One region of the Mesorhizobium sp. M0019 genome, then DNA from elsewhere that is predicted to be linked to it. Evidence: predicted binding sites of a transcription regulator. Region 1 holds the regulator's gene; each other region holds the start of a gene.
The links. The regulator PhoB, encoded in region 1, activates phosphate uptake and scavenging genes when phosphate is short. The targets are predictions, from matches to a motif close to TGTCATNNANCTGTCAT.
Positions count from the first base shown of each region.

Region 2: a site for PhoB is predicted at 2,945-2,961, ahead of NKK47_RS29445 (LTA synthase family protein). Genes of this name have one in related genera too.
Region 3: a site for PhoB is predicted at 3,537-3,553, ahead of phnF (phosphonate metabolism transcriptional regulator PhnF). Genes of this name have one in related genera too.
Region 4: a site for PhoB is predicted at 1,548-1,564, ahead of NKK47_RS22455 (RNA degradosome polyphosphate kinase). Genes of this name have one in related genera too.

Region 1 is NZ_JAMYVK010000001.1:331,385-335,835, forward strand. Features, by position in the region: gene pstB (phosphate ABC transporter ATP-binding protein PstB) at 1-733, shown strand, start outside; gene phoU (phosphate signaling complex protein PhoU) at 766-1,473, shown strand; gene phoB (phosphate regulon transcriptional regulator PhoB) at 1,490-2,179, shown strand; gene NKK47_RS01665 (ROK family protein) at 2,189-3,433, opposite strand; gene xylF (D-xylose ABC transporter substrate-binding protein) at 3,720-4,451, shown strand, end outside.
Region 2 is NZ_JAMYVK010000057.1:16,835-21,285, reverse strand. Features, by position in the region: gene fabF (beta-ketoacyl-ACP synthase II) at 1-532, opposite strand, end outside; gene NKK47_RS29460 (acyl carrier protein) at 567-803, opposite strand; gene fabG (3-oxoacyl-[acyl-carrier-protein] reductase) at 991-1,728, opposite strand; gene fabD (ACP S-malonyltransferase) at 1,789-2,754, opposite strand; gene NKK47_RS29445 (LTA synthase family protein) at 3,002-4,451, shown strand, end outside.
Region 3 is NZ_JAMYVK010000017.1:38,964-43,414, forward strand. Features, by position in the region: gene phnK (phosphonate C-P lyase system protein PhnK) at 1-47, opposite strand, end outside; gene NKK47_RS14585 (alpha-D-ribose 1-methylphosphonate 5-phosphate C-P-lyase PhnJ) at 44-1,003, opposite strand; gene NKK47_RS14590 (carbon-phosphorus lyase complex subunit) at 1,269-2,381, opposite strand; gene phnH (phosphonate C-P lyase system protein PhnH) at 2,383-2,994, opposite strand; gene phnG (phosphonate C-P lyase system protein PhnG) at 2,994-3,455, opposite strand; gene phnF (phosphonate metabolism transcriptional regulator PhnF) at 3,591-4,334, shown strand; gene NKK47_RS14610 (zinc-binding alcohol dehydrogenase family protein) at 4,353-4,451, opposite strand, start outside.
Region 4 is NZ_JAMYVK010000033.1:21,520-25,970, forward strand. Features, by position in the region: gene NKK47_RS22455 (RNA degradosome polyphosphate kinase) at 1-1,475, opposite strand, end outside; gene NKK47_RS22460 (zinc-finger domain-containing protein) at 1,625-1,870, shown strand; gene NKK47_RS22465 (FAD-dependent monooxygenase) at 1,890-3,122, shown strand; gene NKK47_RS22470 (TIGR02117 family protein) at 3,352-4,023, opposite strand; gene NKK47_RS22475 (metal-sensing transcriptional repressor) at 4,128-4,391, shown strand; gene NKK47_RS22480 (cation diffusion facilitator family transporter) at 4,388-4,451, shown strand, end outside.

The DNA.
Region 1 (4,451 bases):
GAATCTCAACTTCTACTACGGCCAGAGCAAGGCGCTGAAGGACATCAGCCTGTCACTGCCTGAGCGCAGTGTCACGGCCTTCATCGGCCCTTCGGGGTGCGGGAAATCGACGCTGCTGCGTGTGTTCAACCGCATCTATGAGCTCTACCCAAAACAGACGGCCGAGGGCCAGGTGCTGCTCGACGGCAAGAACATTCTCGACCGGTCGCAGGATCTCAACCTCCTCAGGACCAAGATCGGCATGGTGTTCCAGAAGCCGACGCCGTTCCCGATGTCGATCTACGAGAACATCGCCTTCGGCGTCAGGCTCTACGAGAACCTCGGCAAGTCCGAGATGGACGGCCGCGTCGAACAGGCGTTGAAGCGCGCCGCGCTGTGGAGCGAGGTCAAGGACAAGCTCAACGCCAGCGGCTTGAGCCTGTCCGGCGGCCAGCAGCAGCGGCTCTGTATCGCCCGCACCGTGGCCGTGAAGCCGGAAGTCATTCTGCTCGACGAACCGGCTTCGGCCCTCGACCCGCTGTCGACTGCCAAGATCGAGGAACTGATCGACGAATTGCAAGCCGACTATACGATCGTCATCGTCACCCACAACATGCAGCAGGCGGCGCGCGTGTCGCGCCAGACCGCCTTCATGTATCTGGGTGAACTGGTCGAGTTCGACCGGACCGAGAAGATCTTCACGTCGCCCCGCGAGAAGCGCACGCAGGACTACATCACTGGCCGCTTCGGCTGAGCCGTTCCGATCATGCATATGAGGACAGGACCATGGGCGAACACACAGTCGCTTCTTTCGACGAGGATCTCGAGCAGATCAGCAAGCTGATCCGCGACATGGCCGACCTCGCCGGTTCGATGGTCGGCGGGGCGACCAAGGCCCTGTTGAATTCCGACAACGTGCTGGCGCAACGCGTCGTTTCCGACGACGCCATCATGGATGCGCGTCAACGCGAACTGGACGACCGCGCCATCACCCTGATCGCCAAACGCCAGCCGATGGCCCACGATCTTCGCCATGTGGTCGGAGCGATCCGCATGGCGGGCGACCTCGAACGCATCGGCGACCTTGCCAAGAATATCGCCAAGCGCGTGAGTGCGGTCGGCCTCAGCGCTACGCCGCGGGACCTGTCGCATTCCATCGACGCGATGGCGCAGCTGGTTCTCATCCAGGTGCAGGGTGTCATCGAGGAATATGCTGCAGGCGATGCGGCCGCGTTGGCCAAGCTGCGTGCCGCCGACGAGCGCATCGACGTCAAATACACGTCCGTGTTCCGCGAGCTGTTGACCTACATGATGGAAGATCCGCGCAACATCACCGCTTGCACGCACCTGCTGTTCTGCGCCAAGAATCTGGAGCGGATCGGCGACCATGTCACCAACATCGCCGAAAATGCGTATTATGTGCTGACCGGCGAGCAATTGCCGGTCAATCGTCCGAAGCAGGACGAAACGACAATGTCCGCACCGGTGACATGATGGGGGTGCCCAGCCGATGATCGCACCACGCATAATGGTGGTGGAGGACGAGGAGCCATTGGGTGTGCTGCTCCGCTACAATCTCGAATCCGAAGGCTACCAGGTCGAGGTGGTGACACGCGGCGACGAAGCCGAGATCCGTTTGCAGGAGAATGTGCCCGACCTTTTGGTGCTCGACTGGATGATACCAGCGGTTTCCGGCATCGAGCTCTGTCGTCGGTTGCGGGTGCGCCCCGAAACCGAGCGGCTGCCGATCATCATGCTGACCGCGCGCGGCGAGGAGAGCGACCGGGTGCGCGGGCTTTCGACCGGCGCCGACGACTATCTGGTCAAACCGTTTTCGACACCGGAATTCATGGCCAGGGTCAAGGCGCTGCTGCGGCGCGCCAAGCCGGAAGTGCTGTCCAGCGTGCTGAAGGTCGGCGACATCGTGCTCGATCGCGAATCGCACAGGGTCTATCGCAAGAAGAGCGAAATCAGGCTCGGGCCGACCGAATTCCGGCTGCTCGAGTTCATGATGCGGCATCCGGGCCGTGTCTTCTCGCGCAGCCAGTTACTCGATAATGTCTGGGGCGAGACAATCTACATCGACGAACGCACCGTCGACGTGCATGTCGGGCGGCTGCGCAAAGCCGTCAACAACGGCCGGATGCCGGATGTCATCCGCACCATCCGCGGTGCCGGCTATGCGATCAGGGAAGATTGACCCGCCTGGTCAGGCTACGTTCTTTCTGACGCTGGGCCTCATTTGCGCGCCCGGCGCGAAAATCTCCTGGTCGACGAAGCTTAGCGCCCGCATCGCGCAGCCTTCGCGGATCAGCGGCAATTCGTTCGGCTCTGTATCGAAGGAGATCGAGCCCGAATGCTGGCCGCCGGCGGTCTGGGCGATTGCCTTCCGCAAGGCCGGCTCGATCAGATCGAAGGCGGCGGCACTGGCGCCGACCATCGCGACCGGTGCCGGATCGATCAGCGCGAACAGCGAGCCGAGACCGAAACCCAGCGCTTCGCCGGCCTTGCGGTAGGCCTCGCGTTCCGGCCCATCTTTCTCGCGCGCCCGGGCCGCCAGTGCTCGCATGTCGGCGTCGCTGACGTCGGCGATCGGTTCGCTTTCTTCGCTCATCTGCCTGGCGTTGCGCCAGATGGCGTAGTTGCCGGCATAGGCCTCGATGCAGCCGCGCCGCCCGCAACGGCAGAGCGCGCCGCCCGGACGATGGATCATGTGGCCAAATTCGCCACCCGAGGAATGCGTCCCGGTGAACAGTTCGCCCTTCAGCACCAGCCCCATGCCGATGCCATGCGAAAGCAGGATGGCGATGAAGTCGTCGCGATAGCGATCCGGATTGCGCCAGCGCAAAGCCACCGCCATCATGTTGCAGTCGTTCTCCACCGTTGCCGGGATGCCGAATTCGTCCTCCAGCATGTCGGCAAAGGCGATGTCGGTCTGCGGCGTGATCGGCGACCACAGCATGGCGCGTGCAGGGGAGTCGGTAATGCCCTGAATCGCCAGGGCGATGCGGGCGACACTGCGGACGTCAAGGTCTGGATCCTGCAGCCGGCGCCGGACGATGGCCATGCATTCACGGATCAGCTCGTCGCGCGGCATGGTCAGCGTGTCCAGTCGGCGCTGTTCCTCGGCGACCACCTGTCCCGTATAGTCGATAATGGCGGCCGACAGGAAATTCAGCGACAACACCACGGTCAGCACCGCCGCCGCTTCCGGGTTGAGGGCGAGGCCGACCTGCGGACGACCGCGTTTCAACGAAACGGGCTCACTTGCCTTGCTCTCGGCGAGGATGCCTTCCCGTATCAGGTCGGAAGAGATCGCCGATATGGTCGAATGACTGAGGCCGGTAGTAGCTGCGATCTCAGTACGCGATGGCTGGCCGGCCCGGCGCACCGCCGAGATCACCATCGCCCGGTTGCGCCGGCGCAAATCGTCATGGCGGATTCCGACCGACATTGTTTTGCTTTCCTCCCGGTTGCCGCGGCCGCTCATGAACCGGAAGCCGTCGGTAATGTCCGACAAATAGTGTCGGACGCAGGCAAATAGTGTCAGATGCAGGTGGCGCTGTCATCGTTTATTCCGACGCTCGAAAAAACCCGCAGAGTCATCAAAATCCATCAGAATCGATGTTGACAGCAGCCGGAGATCGGGCCAGTATTTTTTCGAGGCTCGAAAAAATTAGAGCTTCTAAGCTGGTCTTTGAGCCAATTGGTCACGCCGTACGCGGCGCAGGGAGGATATGATGAAGAAATTCACGACCGCCATTCTGGCGGGTGTCGCCATGACGCTGGCGCTGGCGTCGGTGGCGCAGGCTAAAGACAAGGTCATCGGCGTTTCGTGGTCGAACTTCCAGGAAGAGCGCTGGAAGACCGACGAGGCCGCAATGAAGGCGGCCATTGAGGCCGCAGGCGACAAGTATATTTCCGCCGACGCACAGTCCAACCCCGGCAAGCAGCTCACCGACGTCGAGAGCCTGATCTCGCAGGGCGCCAGCGCACTGATCATCCTGGCGCAGGACGCCTCGGCCATCGGGCCGGCCGTGCAGAAGGCACTGGACGAAGGCATCCCGGTCGTCGGCTATGACCGGCTGATCGAGAACAAGGACGTGTTCTATCTGACCTTCGACAACAAGGAAGTCGGCCGCATGCAGGCCCGCGAAGTCTTCAAGGTGAAGCCGGAAGGCAACTACGTCTTCATCAAGGGTTCGGGTTCCGATCCGAATGCCGATTTCCTGTTTGCCGGTTCGATGGAGGTGCTGAAGGAGGCCATTGACGGCGGCAAGATCAAGAATGTCGGCGAGGCCTATACGGACGGCTGGCTGCCGGCCAACGCTCAGAAGAACATGGAACAGTTCCTGACCGCCAACGACAACAAGGTCGATGCCGTGGTCGCCGCTAATGACGGCACTGCCGGCGGCGTCGTCGCCGCGCTGACGGCGCAAGGGCTGGCCGGATCGGTTCCGGTTTCGGGCCAG
Region 2 (4,451 bases), on a different contig from region 1:
CGATGGCGTGCGCACCGGTCGAGCAAGCGGTGACGACGGCATGGTTTGGTCCTTTCAGCCCATGCCGGATCGAAACCTGGCCGGAGACGAGGTTGATGATCTGGCCGGGGATGAAGAACGGGCTGATGCGGCGCGGGCCGCGTTCCTTGAGGATCATCGCATTCTCGGCGATGCCTTCGATGCCGCCGATGCCCGAACCGATCAGCACGCCGGTGGCGCACTGTTCCTCGTGCGTCTTCGGCTGCCAGCCGGAATCCTTGAGTGCCTCGTCGGCGGCCGCGATCCCGTACAGGATGAAGTCGCCGATCTTGCGCAGTTCCTTCGGCTCGAGAACGGCTTCAGGATTGAAAGTGGCATTGGAGCCGTCACCGCGCGGAATGACGTGGGCGACCTTGCAGGCAAGGTCTTCCACCTCGAATTCGGTGATGCGCTTGGCTGCGCTGCGGCCGGTCAGAAGCTCCTTCCAGCTGTGCTCGAAGCCCATGCCGAACGGCGAAAGCAGCCCAAGGCCCGTGACGACGACACGCCTCATCGCAGGTCCTCCCCGGTGATGACTGCAAATAGCGTCAGGCGGAGGCCTTGTCGATGTATTTCACCGCATCGCCAACAGTCAGGATGGTCTCGGCGGCGTCGTCCGGGATTTCGACACCGAACTCTTCTTCGAACGCCATGACAAGTTCGACCGTGTCGAGGCTGTCCGCGCCCAGATCATCGATGAAGCTCGCCTGCTCCGTCACCTTGTCGGCATCGACGCCAAGGTGCTCGATGACGATCTTCTTGACGCGCTCTGCGGTGTCACTCATTTGGCCATCCTCGTCTTTTGGTTGTCTGTCTTCGTTAGCGGCCAGAATGCCGCTAATCAAGCTGAAAGATGGTCCTGCCGGAAACGCAGCGGAACAGGACCGGTTTTTGCCCGAACCGCCGGGTTGCGGGCGGCATTACACGAAAAATCCCGTGCATCCAAGACGGAATGAAGCGTTTTCCCAAGTGTTAGATCATAGCCATGCCGCCATTGACATGAATGGTCTGGCCGGTGACGTAGGCTGCCTCGTTGGAAGCTAGGTAGGCGACGGCAGAGGCGACTTCGGCGCCCGTGCCCATGCGCCGGGTCGGGATCGCCGCCATGATCGCCTCTTTCTGCTTGTCGTTGAGCTTGGCGGTCATCGCCGATTCGATGAAGCCCGGGGCGACGCAGTTGACGGTGATATTGCGGGTGGCGATCTCCTGCGCCAGCGATTTGGAAAAGCCGATCATACCGGCTTTGGAGGCGCAGTAGTTGGTCTGGCCGGGATTGCCGGTGACGCCAACCACTGAAGTGATGTTGATGATGCGGCCATGGCGGCGCCGCATCATCGGATGAGTAAGCTCGCGGGTCAGCCGGAACACGGCGGTCAGGTTGACCTCGAGCACGCTATCCCAGTCGGCGTCAGCCATGCGTACGAACAACCCGTCCTTGGTGATGCCGGCATTGTTGACGAGGATGTCGACGCCTTCGAGGTCGGCCTCCGCCTTCTGGCCGAGCGCCTTGACGTCGTCGCGGTTGGAAAGATTGGCCGGGAAAAGCTTGACCCGGTCGCCCAGTTCAGCGGCCAGCGCCTCCAGTTTCTCGATACGTGTGCCATGCAGGCCGACGATGGCGCCCTGGCCGTGCAGCACGCGGGCGATCGCCTCGCCGATACCTCCCGATGCGCCGGTGACGAGCGCCTTTCGGCCGGTCAATTCGAACATTCTTGCCTCCTGATCTGAGCGAACACCCTTCGCATGGAGCGGGGTCAAATCGCCAGTTGATTATGCAAGCGCCGCCAGCGCCGCCTCGACATCCGCCGCGGATCCGATGGCAGTGGTGGCAATATCGCGGTTGATGCGGCGGGCCAGCCCCGACAGCACCTTGCCGGCGCCCACTTCGTAAAGCGTCGCAACGCCGTTGCTGCCGAACCACTCCACCGTTTCGCGCCAGCGCACGCGCCCGATCACCTGTTCGACGAGTCGGCGGGCGATCTCGTCGGGATCGCTCGTCGGGGTCACCGTAACATTGGAGACCAGCGGCACGACCGGCGCACTCTTCGTCACGGCGGCCAGCGCCTCCCGCATGATCTCGGCCGCAGGCTTCATCAATGCCGAATGGAAGGGCGCCGAGACCTGCAGCATCAGTGCCCGCTTGGCGCCCTTCTCCGTGCATAGCCTCGCCGCCAGTTCGACCGCTGGCCTGGCGCCGGAGATCACCAGCTGGCCGCCGCCATTGTCATTGGCGATCTGGCAAACCAAGGCTTGTGCGGGATCTTTGGCGGCGCCCTGGGCGGCCTCTGCGCAAGCGGCTTCGACGTCGGCCTGTTCCAGCCCGATGATCGCCGCCATGGCGCCCTCGCCGGCCGGCACAGCCGCCTGCATGGCATTGCCGCGGATGCGCAACAGCCGGGCGGCGTCGGCGACCGAAACGAAACCTGCAGCCGCAAGTGCCGAATATTCGCCGAGCGAGTGGCCGGCGACATAGGTGACCTTGCCGTTCAGGGAGAAGCCGCGCGCCTCCAGCGCCCGGATTGCGGCAAGCGACACCGCCATCAGCGCCGGCTGGGCATTGGCGGTCAGCGTCAGCGTCTCTTCCGGGCCTTCCCAGATCAGCTTCGATAGGTTTTCGCCGAGCGCGTCGTCAACTTCCTCGAAGATCCGCCGCGATTCCACAAAGGTATCGGCGAGGTCCTTGCCCATGCCGACAGCCTGGCTGCCCTGCCCTGGAAAGGTGAATGCGATGGCCATCGGCGGCTCCCAGCTGCTGGTTCACGTTGCCTGTGACGCAAGGCGTGCGGCCAAGTCAAGTCCAACCTTGATCGCGTAATATCGGCCGAGTGCCTGTTTCGGCAGGCTTTTTGGCGATCACTCATGATGAAAACCGCTCACGATTTGTTTGCTGGCTCTTCTTATTTCCGCCGCAGGCGCTAAGCTTTGCGTGACAGTTCGATGACAATCGAGTGACGCTTTTGTTGCGGGGCGGGGAACTATTGAAGTGGCAAAGACCAAGCAGAGCGCAGCCGAGGCGGCGCCCCAGTTTCTTGAAGGCGATCCGTCGACCGGCTATCTGCCGGCGCGCAAATGGCCTGTCATCCGCTATGGCCTTATCAGCTTGCTGGCTGCGGCCATCCTTGTGTTTGCCATCGAACTGATCGTGCGCGGCAACTTTGCCGGCACCATTGATTTCTTTCTGCAGCCTTTCAAACCCGGCTGGACCACGATCATCATTTTTGCGCTGATCCTCATCGGCCTCGACGCCGTGCTCGGCCGCAGTCATCAGAGCCTGATGATCGTCGCGCCGCTGACATTGTCGCTGGCGTTCGTCGGCCACCAGAAGTCGCTGTACCTCGGCGATCCGCTCTATCCGACCGATTTCCTCTATTCCCGGCAGATCGTGGCACTGATGCCGCTTCTGGTACGCGATCGCCCGGGAACCGCCATTGCCCTGGCGATCGGCATCGTCGGCGGGCTGTCGCTGCTCGTCTATGGCTGGCGGCTATGGCGCCGCCGCGTTCCGGCACTCAGCCACAAGGGCCGCCTTGCCCGGCTGACGCTGACGGTGCCGCTGATCGCCTTCTTCGTCTCCATCATGGACTATGCCACTTTCTCGTGGACACGCGACCGGCTGCAGATCATCCCGATCATGTGGGACCAGAAGGAAAACTATGCCTCGAACGGTTTTGCGCTCGCCTTCGCGCTGAACGTCCCGATGGCGCATGTCTCGGCGCCGCCCGGCTATTCCGGCAAGGCGATCGAAGCGATCGGCAAACCGCAGGTGACGGCTTCGGTACCCGCCGAGAAGCCCGACATCATCGTCGTCATGAGCGAATCCTTCTGGGATCCGACCAAGCTACCCGGCGTCACCATCACGCCCGACCCTATCCCCAATGTGCGGGCACTGCGCACGGGTTACATGTTCTCGCCCGAGTTCGGCGGCATGACGGCCAACATCGAGTTCGAGGCCCTGACCGGCTTTTCCAACGCCTTCCTGCCGGCGGGCAGCATTCCCTACCAGCAATATGTGCGGACACCGACTCCCTCGCTGGCGACCTTCCTGAAAAGTCAAGGCTACCGGGCGCGCGCTATCCATCCCGGCACTAACTGGTTCTGGAACCGGGGGGCCGTCTATGCCGATTTCGGCTTCAACGACTTCAAGTCCGAGGAGACGTTGCCGCCCATGCAGAAGCGCGGACCGCTCGCGTCGGACGCCGCGATGACCGACGAGATCATCCACGAAGCCGATACCAGCGCCGAGCCGGTCTTCTTTTTCGCCGTCAGCTTGCAGAACCACGGGCCGTATGAGCCGTATCGCTATAACAATCCGACCCACAAGGTGCAGGCGCCGATCAGCCAATGGGCGCGTGAATCGCTGTTGAGCTATGCCGAAGGCTCTTCCGACGCGGACCGCGGCCTCGAGCGGCTGATCGAATGGGCGAAGAAACGCG
Region 3 (4,451 bases), on a different contig from region 1:
TAGGATTTGGACAGCGCCGAAACGCGCAGCAAAGGTTCGTCGGTCATTGCTTCTCCTTACCCTCCCCCTCGTGGGGAGGGTCGGCGCGTAGCGCCGGGGTGGGGGGTGAGGCGGTGGCAGTACCCCCACCCGCGCCTTCGGCGCGACCTCCCCACAAGGGGGAGGTAGGGGCGTTGCGCCGCTTCTCGCAATGATCGGTATCGGAGCAGACGAACATGTGGCCGCCATGGTCGTCGAGGATGACCTCGTCGAGATAGACGTTCTCGGCCGCGCACAGCGCGCAGGGCTGGTCGAAGGTCTGCACCTCGAACGGATGGTCCTCGAAATCGAGGCTGACCACATCGGTGAAGGGCGGCAGCGCGTAGATGCGCTTTTCGCGGCCGGCGCCGAACAATTGCAAAGCCGGCGAACGGTGCATCTTCGGATTGTCGAATTTCGGCGTCGGCGAGGGATCCATCACATAGCGGCCCTCAACCTTGACCGGGTAGGCGTAGGTGGTGGCGATGCGGCCGTGCCTGGCGATGTCCTCGTAGAGCTTCACATGCATAAGGCCGTATTCCTCCAGCGCATGCATTTTGCGCGTCTCCGTTTCCCGCGGCTCGAGGAAGCGCAGCGGCTCGGGGATCGGCACCTGGTAGACCAGCACCTGACCGGCACTCAGCGGATATTCAGGGATGCGGTGGCGGGTCTGGATGATGGTCGCCTTGGCCGTTTCGGTGGTGACCGCGACATTGGCGACCTTCTTGAAGAAGGCGCGGATCGAGACGGCATTGGTGGTGTCGTCGGCGCCCTGGTCAATGACCTTGAGCACATCGTCCGGGCCAATGATCGAAGCGGTAACCTGGACGCCGCCGGTGCCCCAACCATAGGGCATCGGCATTTCGCGCGAGGCGAACGGCACCTGATAGCCAGGAATGGCGATGCCCTTGAGGATGGCGCGGCGGATCATCCGCTTGGTCTGTTCGTCAAGATAGGCGAAGTTGTAGGTGGCGATGTCGGTCATGGCGATCGCTTCCGCTCTGTGCTACCGAATTGAGTTCCAAGACACGGAAAAGGGGCTGGGCTCCGATGACCCCGACCGGATGGATGCGCCTCGGAATCCTGTTGCTGGTGTTCGTCGGGGTGGTTGCCTTTGTGCTTCGAAGAATGGTTCTTCCTGAGCCGAGGGAAGGCGCGCAAGGCGAGACCATTGGCGGCAGTAACGGTTACGGCGGATCCGGAGGCCATTCCCCAGACGGGGGAGGTCACGGTGGTGGAGCTAACTGAAGTCATTCCGCTGCCTGCCTCTTCTCTTCGCCCTTGCCGGCATTTTCGCGGGCGTCGTGCTCGGTGCGCATGCGGCGCACGAGGTCGAGCTCGGCCTGGAAGTCGACATAATGCGGCAGCTTCAGATGCTCGACGAAGCCGGTCGCCTGGACATTGTCGGAATGCGAGATGACGAACTCCTCGTCCTGCGCGGCGGCGATGACATCCTCGCCCAACTCCGAGGCGCGCAGCGCGCGGTCGCACAGCGCCATGGCCATCGCCTTGCGTTCGCTCTGGCCGAAGACGAGGCCGTAGCCGCGGGTGAATTGCGGCGGCGCCTTGGCCGAGCCCTTGAACTGGTTGACCATCTGGCATTCGGTGACGCGGATGCTGCCGAGCGGCACGGCAAAGGGCAGTTCCGGCACGTCCAGTTCCAGTTCGACCTCGCCGATGCGAACTTCGCCGACGAAGGGATGGTTGCGCGCATAGCCGCGTTGGGTGGAATAGCCGAGCGCCAGCAGAAACCCCTCGTCGCCGCGTGACAGCGCCTGCAGGCGGATGTCGCGCGCCATCGGGAATTCCAGCGGCTCGCGGGTGATGTCGCCGGGGACACGATCCCCAGGCATGTCGCCATCAGGCTCGATCAGGCCTTCGCGGGCGAGGATGGCCGAGACGCGCGGCATCGCTTCCGCCTCGCCGGCACGCTGTTCCGGCTCGGCGACTTCGCCGCCGGCGGCAAGCTCGGGATCGAGCAGCCGGTGGGTGTAGTCGAAAGTCGGGCCGAGCAGCTGCCCGCCGGGCAGGTCCTTGTAGGTCGCCGACACCCGCCGCTCGACCAGCATCGTGCCGGTGTCGATCGCCCTGGTGTAGCCGAAACGCGGCAGCGTGGTGCGATAGGCGCGAACCAGGAAGATCGCCTCGATCATGTCGCCGCGCGCCTGGACGATCGCCAATGCCGCCAGTTCCCTGTCGTAGAGCGAACCTTCGCTCATCACCCGGTCGACGCCGAGCGCCAGCTGCTCGACGATCTGGTCTAGACGAAGTGCCGGCACCGAACGGTCGCCGCGCCGGCGGTCGGCGAGCAATTTGTGAGCATTTCGAATGGCCGTCTCGCCACCCTTTACCGCCACATACATGCTACGCCTCCATGATCTTGATGCGCGTCGTGCGCGGCAGGCAGGCAATTGCGTCGAACGTGGCGAGGATGATATCGACGCCACGCGGAAAACGCTGGTTGTTCTGCTTCCATTGCTCGACGAAATGGCGCGGCATTTGCGCCGGCGCGATCGTCGCCGTCTTCTCGATGCCCGGGCCTTCGAGCAGCAGCGCAGCGCCGGAGACGAGATCGCCGACCTCGAGGATCAGCGTCGTGGAGCGATCGGGATAATCCTGGGTGCCTTGCGAAAACCCGTCGAGCGCCATCATCTCGGCCGGCGTGGCGATCAGCGCGAAATGCGCGTCGGCCGGGGTGTTGGCCAGCGGCGCGCCGGTATGGAAGCCAAGCCAGGATTTCACTGCCGCCGACCCCTGCAAAGCCGGGTCGAGCCAGAGCGGCGTGTCGTTGTCGCACAGCGTCAGCGCAACGGCGCCGGCGGTGGCCGACAGCGGCACCGGGGGGTGGGCAAGGGCCGGCAAGGGCTGGACGCTGCCCGGCCGCGCCATCGCGTCCATCACGGCACGGAATACGGTCTGGGCATTGAATACCGGATCGGCGAAGCCGCCTTCAATGGATTGAGTGGCGATATCCATCAGTCTTCTCCGCGCACCATGGTGAAGAAATCGACCTTGGTCGCCGCCGTCTCGGCGCGGAGCTGTTCACGCGCCTTGGCCAGTGCCGCCTGCAAGGGCGCAACGATCCTGGTCTCGACCTCATTGCGGTGGGCCGGGTCCTGCCACAGCGCATCGGCGATTGCCGCCAGCCTTGCCTTCTGCTTGTCGCGGCCGAGCGCGTAGCAGTGGCCGACATGGCCGGACGCAAGCCGCACCGTGGCACGGGTGACCGTCGCCTCGCCGACATTGAAGGGCGCGCCGCCGCCGCCGATGCGGCCGCGTACCGTAACCAGGCCGGTTTCGGGGCCACGCAGAAGTTCCGCTTCGCAAGGCAGGCCGGCTTCGTCCCAGAGGCGGACGATATCGTCGCCGGTCGATTGCGCCAGCGTTGCCATCACGGCCTTGCGCTCAGCCTGATCGCGCGCTTCCTGTCCTCGCATGGTTAACATTCCCTTGCATCGAAAATTTGTCTATTGATATAGACAATTATACAAATTATACCTATTATCTAATGCGTGTCTATGACGGGTGCATGACACGGGCCAAAAGATCGGCGCAAGGAATTGGGGCGGGAGATGATCGGACAAGCCAACAGCATCGAGCGGCGCAGCGGTGTCGCGCTGTGGCGGCAGATCGCCGATCAGATCCTGCATTCGATTGCCGTCGGCGATTTTCCCGAAAATGCGGCGCTGCCGCCGGAGATCGCGTTGGCCGGACGCCATGGCGTCAACCGCCACACGGTGCGCAGCGCTATCGCAGCGCTGGTGCAGGAGGGTGTGCTCAGGGCGGAGCAGGGGCGCGGCACCTTCGTGCTGTCGCGCAAGCGGCTGTCTTATCCGATCGGCGCCCGCACCCGCTTTTCCGAGGGATTGCAAGGACAGGCGTCCGAGCGGCATATCACCTTGCTCGCGTCATCGATCGAGCCGGCCAACCGTCGTGTCGCAGAGGGCTTAGGCCTTGCGACGGGGGCCGATGTGATACGCCTGGAAACGCGCGGCGAAGCCGATGGAATGCCGGTGTCCCGCGCGGCCGGCTGGTTCGATGCCAGGCGCTTTGCCGGCATCGATGCCGCCATGGCGGAAACCGGTTCGATCACCGCATCGCTGGCACGTTTCGGCATCGACGACTATCTCAGGCAATCTACCGTGCTGTCGGCGCGCCATGCCGATGCCGCCGACCTTGCGGACCTCGAGCTGCAGCCCGGCGCCATCGTGCTGGTGACGGTCGCCGTCAACGTCACGCCCGACGGTCAGCCGATACAGTTTTCGGAGTCGCGCTTCCCGGCCGAGCGGATCGAGCTCAAATTGTCGGCGCTCTGAGATGCGGCAGCCCTGGCATCATCCGACTTGAATGACGGCCTTGATCAGGCCGGACTTCTCATGCGCCCAGCGGGCGAGGTCGTGCGGCGTCTCGCCAAGCGTGGTGCGGTGGGTGAC
Region 4 (4,451 bases), on a different contig from region 1:
GGGGCCGTGGTGAAGAAGGACAGGTCGGTGTAGATGCGCGCGGTGACCGGGTGGTAGTTGCCGGTGCCGAGATGCACGTAATTGCGCAGCCTGCCATCCTCGCGGCGCACGACCAGCGACATTTTCGAATGGGTCTTCAGTTCGAGGAAGCCGAAGACGACCTGGACGCCGGCGCGCTCGAGGTCGCGGGCCCAGCGGATGTTGGCCTCCTCGTCGAAGCGCGCCTTGAGCTCGACCAGCGCGGTCACCGACTTGCCGGCCTCGGCGGCGTCGACCAGAGCGCGCACGATCGGGCTGTCGTTGGAGGTGCGATAGAGCGTCTGCTTGATCGCCACCACTTCCGGATCGGCCATTGCCTGGCGCAGGAACTGCACCACGACGTCGAAGGATTCGTAGGGGTGGTGGACGATGATGTCCTTCTCGCGGATCGCCGCAAAACAATCGCCGCCATGCTCGCGGATGCGCTCGGGGAAGCGCGGATTGTAGGGCGTGAACTTCAGATCGTCGCGGGCGACGGCGACGATCTCCGAGATCTGGCTGAGCGCCAGCGGACCGGTGAGCACGCTGATGCGGCTTGCCGAAACGCCAAGCTCGCCAGCGACGAAGTCGCGCAGTTCGGGCGGCATCAGCCGGTCGAATTCGATCCGGATAACGGAGCCGCGGCGGCGGCGCTTCAGCGCCGTCTCGAACAGGCGCACCAGATCCTCTGATTCTTCCTCGACCTCGATATCGCTATCGCGGATGATGCGGAACGTGCCGGAGCCCTTGACCTCATAGCCTGGGAACAGCTTGCCGATATAAAGACCGACCGCCTCCTCGAGCGGGATGAAGCGGACATGGCGCTTGCGATCCGGCAAACGGATGAAGCGCCTCAGCGCCACCGGCAGGCGCAAAAGCGCGCTCATTTCCTCGCCGTTCTTACGGTGGCGCAATTGCAATGCCATCGAGAAACCGAGATTGGGAATGAACGGGAACGGATGCGCCGGGTCGATCGACAGCGGCGTCAGCACCGGAAATACCTGCTCCTGGAAATGGTCCTCGAGCCAGATCTTCTCGTCCTTGCTCAGCGCATCGCGGGTGATGCTCTCGATGCCTTCCTTGTCGAGCAGCAGCATCAGCGCCGAAAGGCTTTTCTGCTGGTCCTCCTGCAGGCGCTCGACCTCGCGCAGCAATTGTTCAAGCTGCTGCTCGGGCGTGCGTCCGTCCGGGCTCTTCAGCACGATGCCCTCGCGCACCTGGCCGGCAAGACCCGCAACGCGGACCATGAAGAACTCGTCGAGGTTGGCGGCCGATATCGACAGGAAGCGAACACGCTCGAGCAGCGGATGATTGGCGTTCAGCGACTCTTCGAGCACGCGCCGGTTGAATTGCAGCCAGGAAAACTCGCGGTTGACGAAGCGGTCGGGATTGCCGCCTTCGCGGCTCGCCGCCTCGACGGTGATGAATTCGTTCTGCACCGGCTTCAGTTCGTTCATGGTTTCCGCTCTTCCCACACCGTTCGACGACCATAGCCTTAACCGGCTTAACTTATCCTCTGACAGGCTTTTGCGACAGTTTCATTTCATCGATCTTGCAAAGAGACGGGTTATGATCCAGATGCAATCGACAAGATCAGGAGACGACGATGGCAGGCGGTTCCATTCCCCATTTCCAGAACGATGCGGGCTATCCGGCAATCGACATCGGCGTCAAGGAATTCATGTGCACCGGCGCCAATCCGCCTTTCGACCACCCGCATGTATTTCTCGACATGGGCGACGACAATGAAAAAGTCTGCCCCTATTGCTCGACGCTCTATCGCTATTCGCCGAAGCTGAAGGCGTTGGAAACGCAGCCGCCGGGCTGCCTCTATCTCGACCAGGCCGCCTGATTCTTTCGCGACAAGCCTGATGCAGGAAACGCAGTCCCGGCAGGTGGTCATCGCCGGGGCGGGCGTCGCCGGGCTGACCGCGGCACTGGCCTTCGCCGAGCGCGGCTATCGGATAAAACTGTTCGAACAGGCGCAGCACCTCGAGGCTGCCGGCGCCGGTATCCAGCTTTCGCCCAACGCGACGCGCATCCTACGGCAGCTCGGCGTACTCGATCGGCTGCTGGCTACGGCGGTGCGGCCGGAGGCGGTCGTGCTCAAGGATGCCGCCACGCTGCGCAAGCTGGCGCGCGTACCGCTTGGCCAGGCGGCCGAAACGCGCTGGGGAGCGCCCTATCTCGTTGCCCACCGCGCGGATCTGCAGTCAGCGCTGATGCAGCGAGTTTCGGAGCAGCCCGGTATCGATCTGATCGCCGGCGCGCGGGTGACCGACATCGCAGCCGGATCGAAAGGTGTTACCGTCACTGCATCGGCTGATGGCGACACGGTCGAGGCTGGCTGTCTTTTGATCGGCGCCGATGGCGTCTGGTCGTCGGTGCGAGAAACGATTGCCCGCAACGCAGCCGATTTCCGGAGAAGCCGGTTTTCGGGCGAGCTTGCCTGGCGCGCCACGGTGGCCGCCGACAGCCCCGCTGGACAAACCTTTGCGGCGATCGGTGCGCCCGATTGTGTTACTGCATTCCTCTATTCCGGCTTCCATATGGTCGCCTATCCGGTCAGCCGTGGCACTGCCTTCAACCTCGCTGCCTTCACAAAGGGCGAGCGCATCGCCGAGGGCTGGTCGGGGCATGCCGACCCCGCCATCCTCGCCAGCGCCATGCGCGGTACCGCGCCGGCGCTGGTCCGTCTGGCGAGCGAGGCCGCGCCATGGACGGCATGGCCGATCCACACCGTCGAGCAGCGGCGGTGGACGACGCCGGAAGGCATCGCGCTGATCGGCGATGCGGCGCATGCGATGACGCCGTTTGCCGCACAGGGCGCGGCGATGGCGATCGAGGACGCGGTAACCCTTGCCGGTTTCGTTGCCACCTCGCCTGCCGATCTCAGCAGCGCGCTTGTCGCCTGGGAACAGGCGCGGGGGCCGCGCGTCGCCCAGGTCGCCCGCCGCGGCGTCGTCAACCGCCTCGCCTGGCATGCGGCCGGGCCGGTGGCGATGGCCCGCAACCTGTTCCTGGCGATGCGCTCGCCCGAAAAACTCGCCGCCGATCTCGACTGGCTCTATGGCTGGCGGGCGTTGGACGATGGCGCGCGATGATACGCACGACAGGCTGGAGGGACAGCGCCCTGGACAGCACCCCTCTCTGTCCTGCCGGACATCTCTCCCACTTGGGGGGAGATTGGCCATCACATTGGCTTTCGCCAATCTTCAAGGTTGCATGACCTAGCAAGGCGCCGAAGCCGCTAATCTCCCCCCTCGTGGGGAGATGTCCGGCAGGACAGAGGGGGGCGCGAAGGATCGCGGCGTTGATCAGCCGGAACCCTCTTCAATTGTAAAGCCGCATCGACAGGCCGAGCGAGGCCGGCAGCGGATTCCACCAGCCGGTGCGCAGCCCGGCCGTGCGCAGTGCCGCCGCCGTCCAGGTGTTGCAGCCGATCAGCGCGTTGAAATGACCATTGGCTTCGAAGAACCGATCGAAGCGGGAATAGGCCGCACTCTCGATCGGGATGGCCCCGTTCGGCCCCTGCCGGAAGCTTGCCGCAATGTAATCGAGCAGCGCCGTAAACCGCTCCTCGCCGATGTCGAAGGCAGCGACGTCGCGATGCGGCTCGGCGATGTCGACGGAAATGTCGACATGCATTGCCGAGGCATCGACCGTTAGCGCCTTCATCACCGGCACCGCCTTCAGCTCCGACCAGGTCGGCGTCTCCAGATAGAAGGCGCGGCCGCCCCAGCCGAAGACGATGTAGCGGACCTCCGCCACGTCTGCTGGAATGCCGGCATCGACCAGGAAATGGAAGCGCCGGCGCACATCGTCGTCGACCGGGATGGCGATGTCGGTGTGGATCGGATTTTGCAGCACCAGGATACGGTGGCTTGTGCCGATCGGATCGGCAACGGCCGCCGGCCAGAGCGGGCGCGGCAGCAGCGTGCCCAGCGCCACCGCAAGGACTGCTGCAACGACCAGCAGGCCAAGAAAACGGGCAAGCTTCTTCATGGGAAAGGCATAGAACAAGCAATGCTCAAGGTGAAGCCCCTCCGAACGTTGCACAGCTGACTTAGAGCTTGACGCGTATCCTCCCCGGGAGGATATGCTCAAGCATGTCAGATCACCTCCACGCCTCGCATCCTTCCATCGTAAAGCGCCTGAAGCGCGCGCAAGGCCACCTTGCGGCGGTGCTGGCGATGATCGAGGCGCATCGCCCTTGCGTTGACCTGGCGCAGCAGCTTCATGCCGTCGAAAGGGCCATCAGCAGCGCCAAGCGCGAGCTGATCAACGATCACATCGAGCATTGCCTGACGGACAGCGTCGAAACCGGCGGCAACTCGCTGGCGGAACTCAAGCAGCTGGCGAAGTATCTATGAATGCCATCGTAGCCCCCATTCTGGACTGGCTCGGGTTCGGCTCGCACGCCGCACATCATC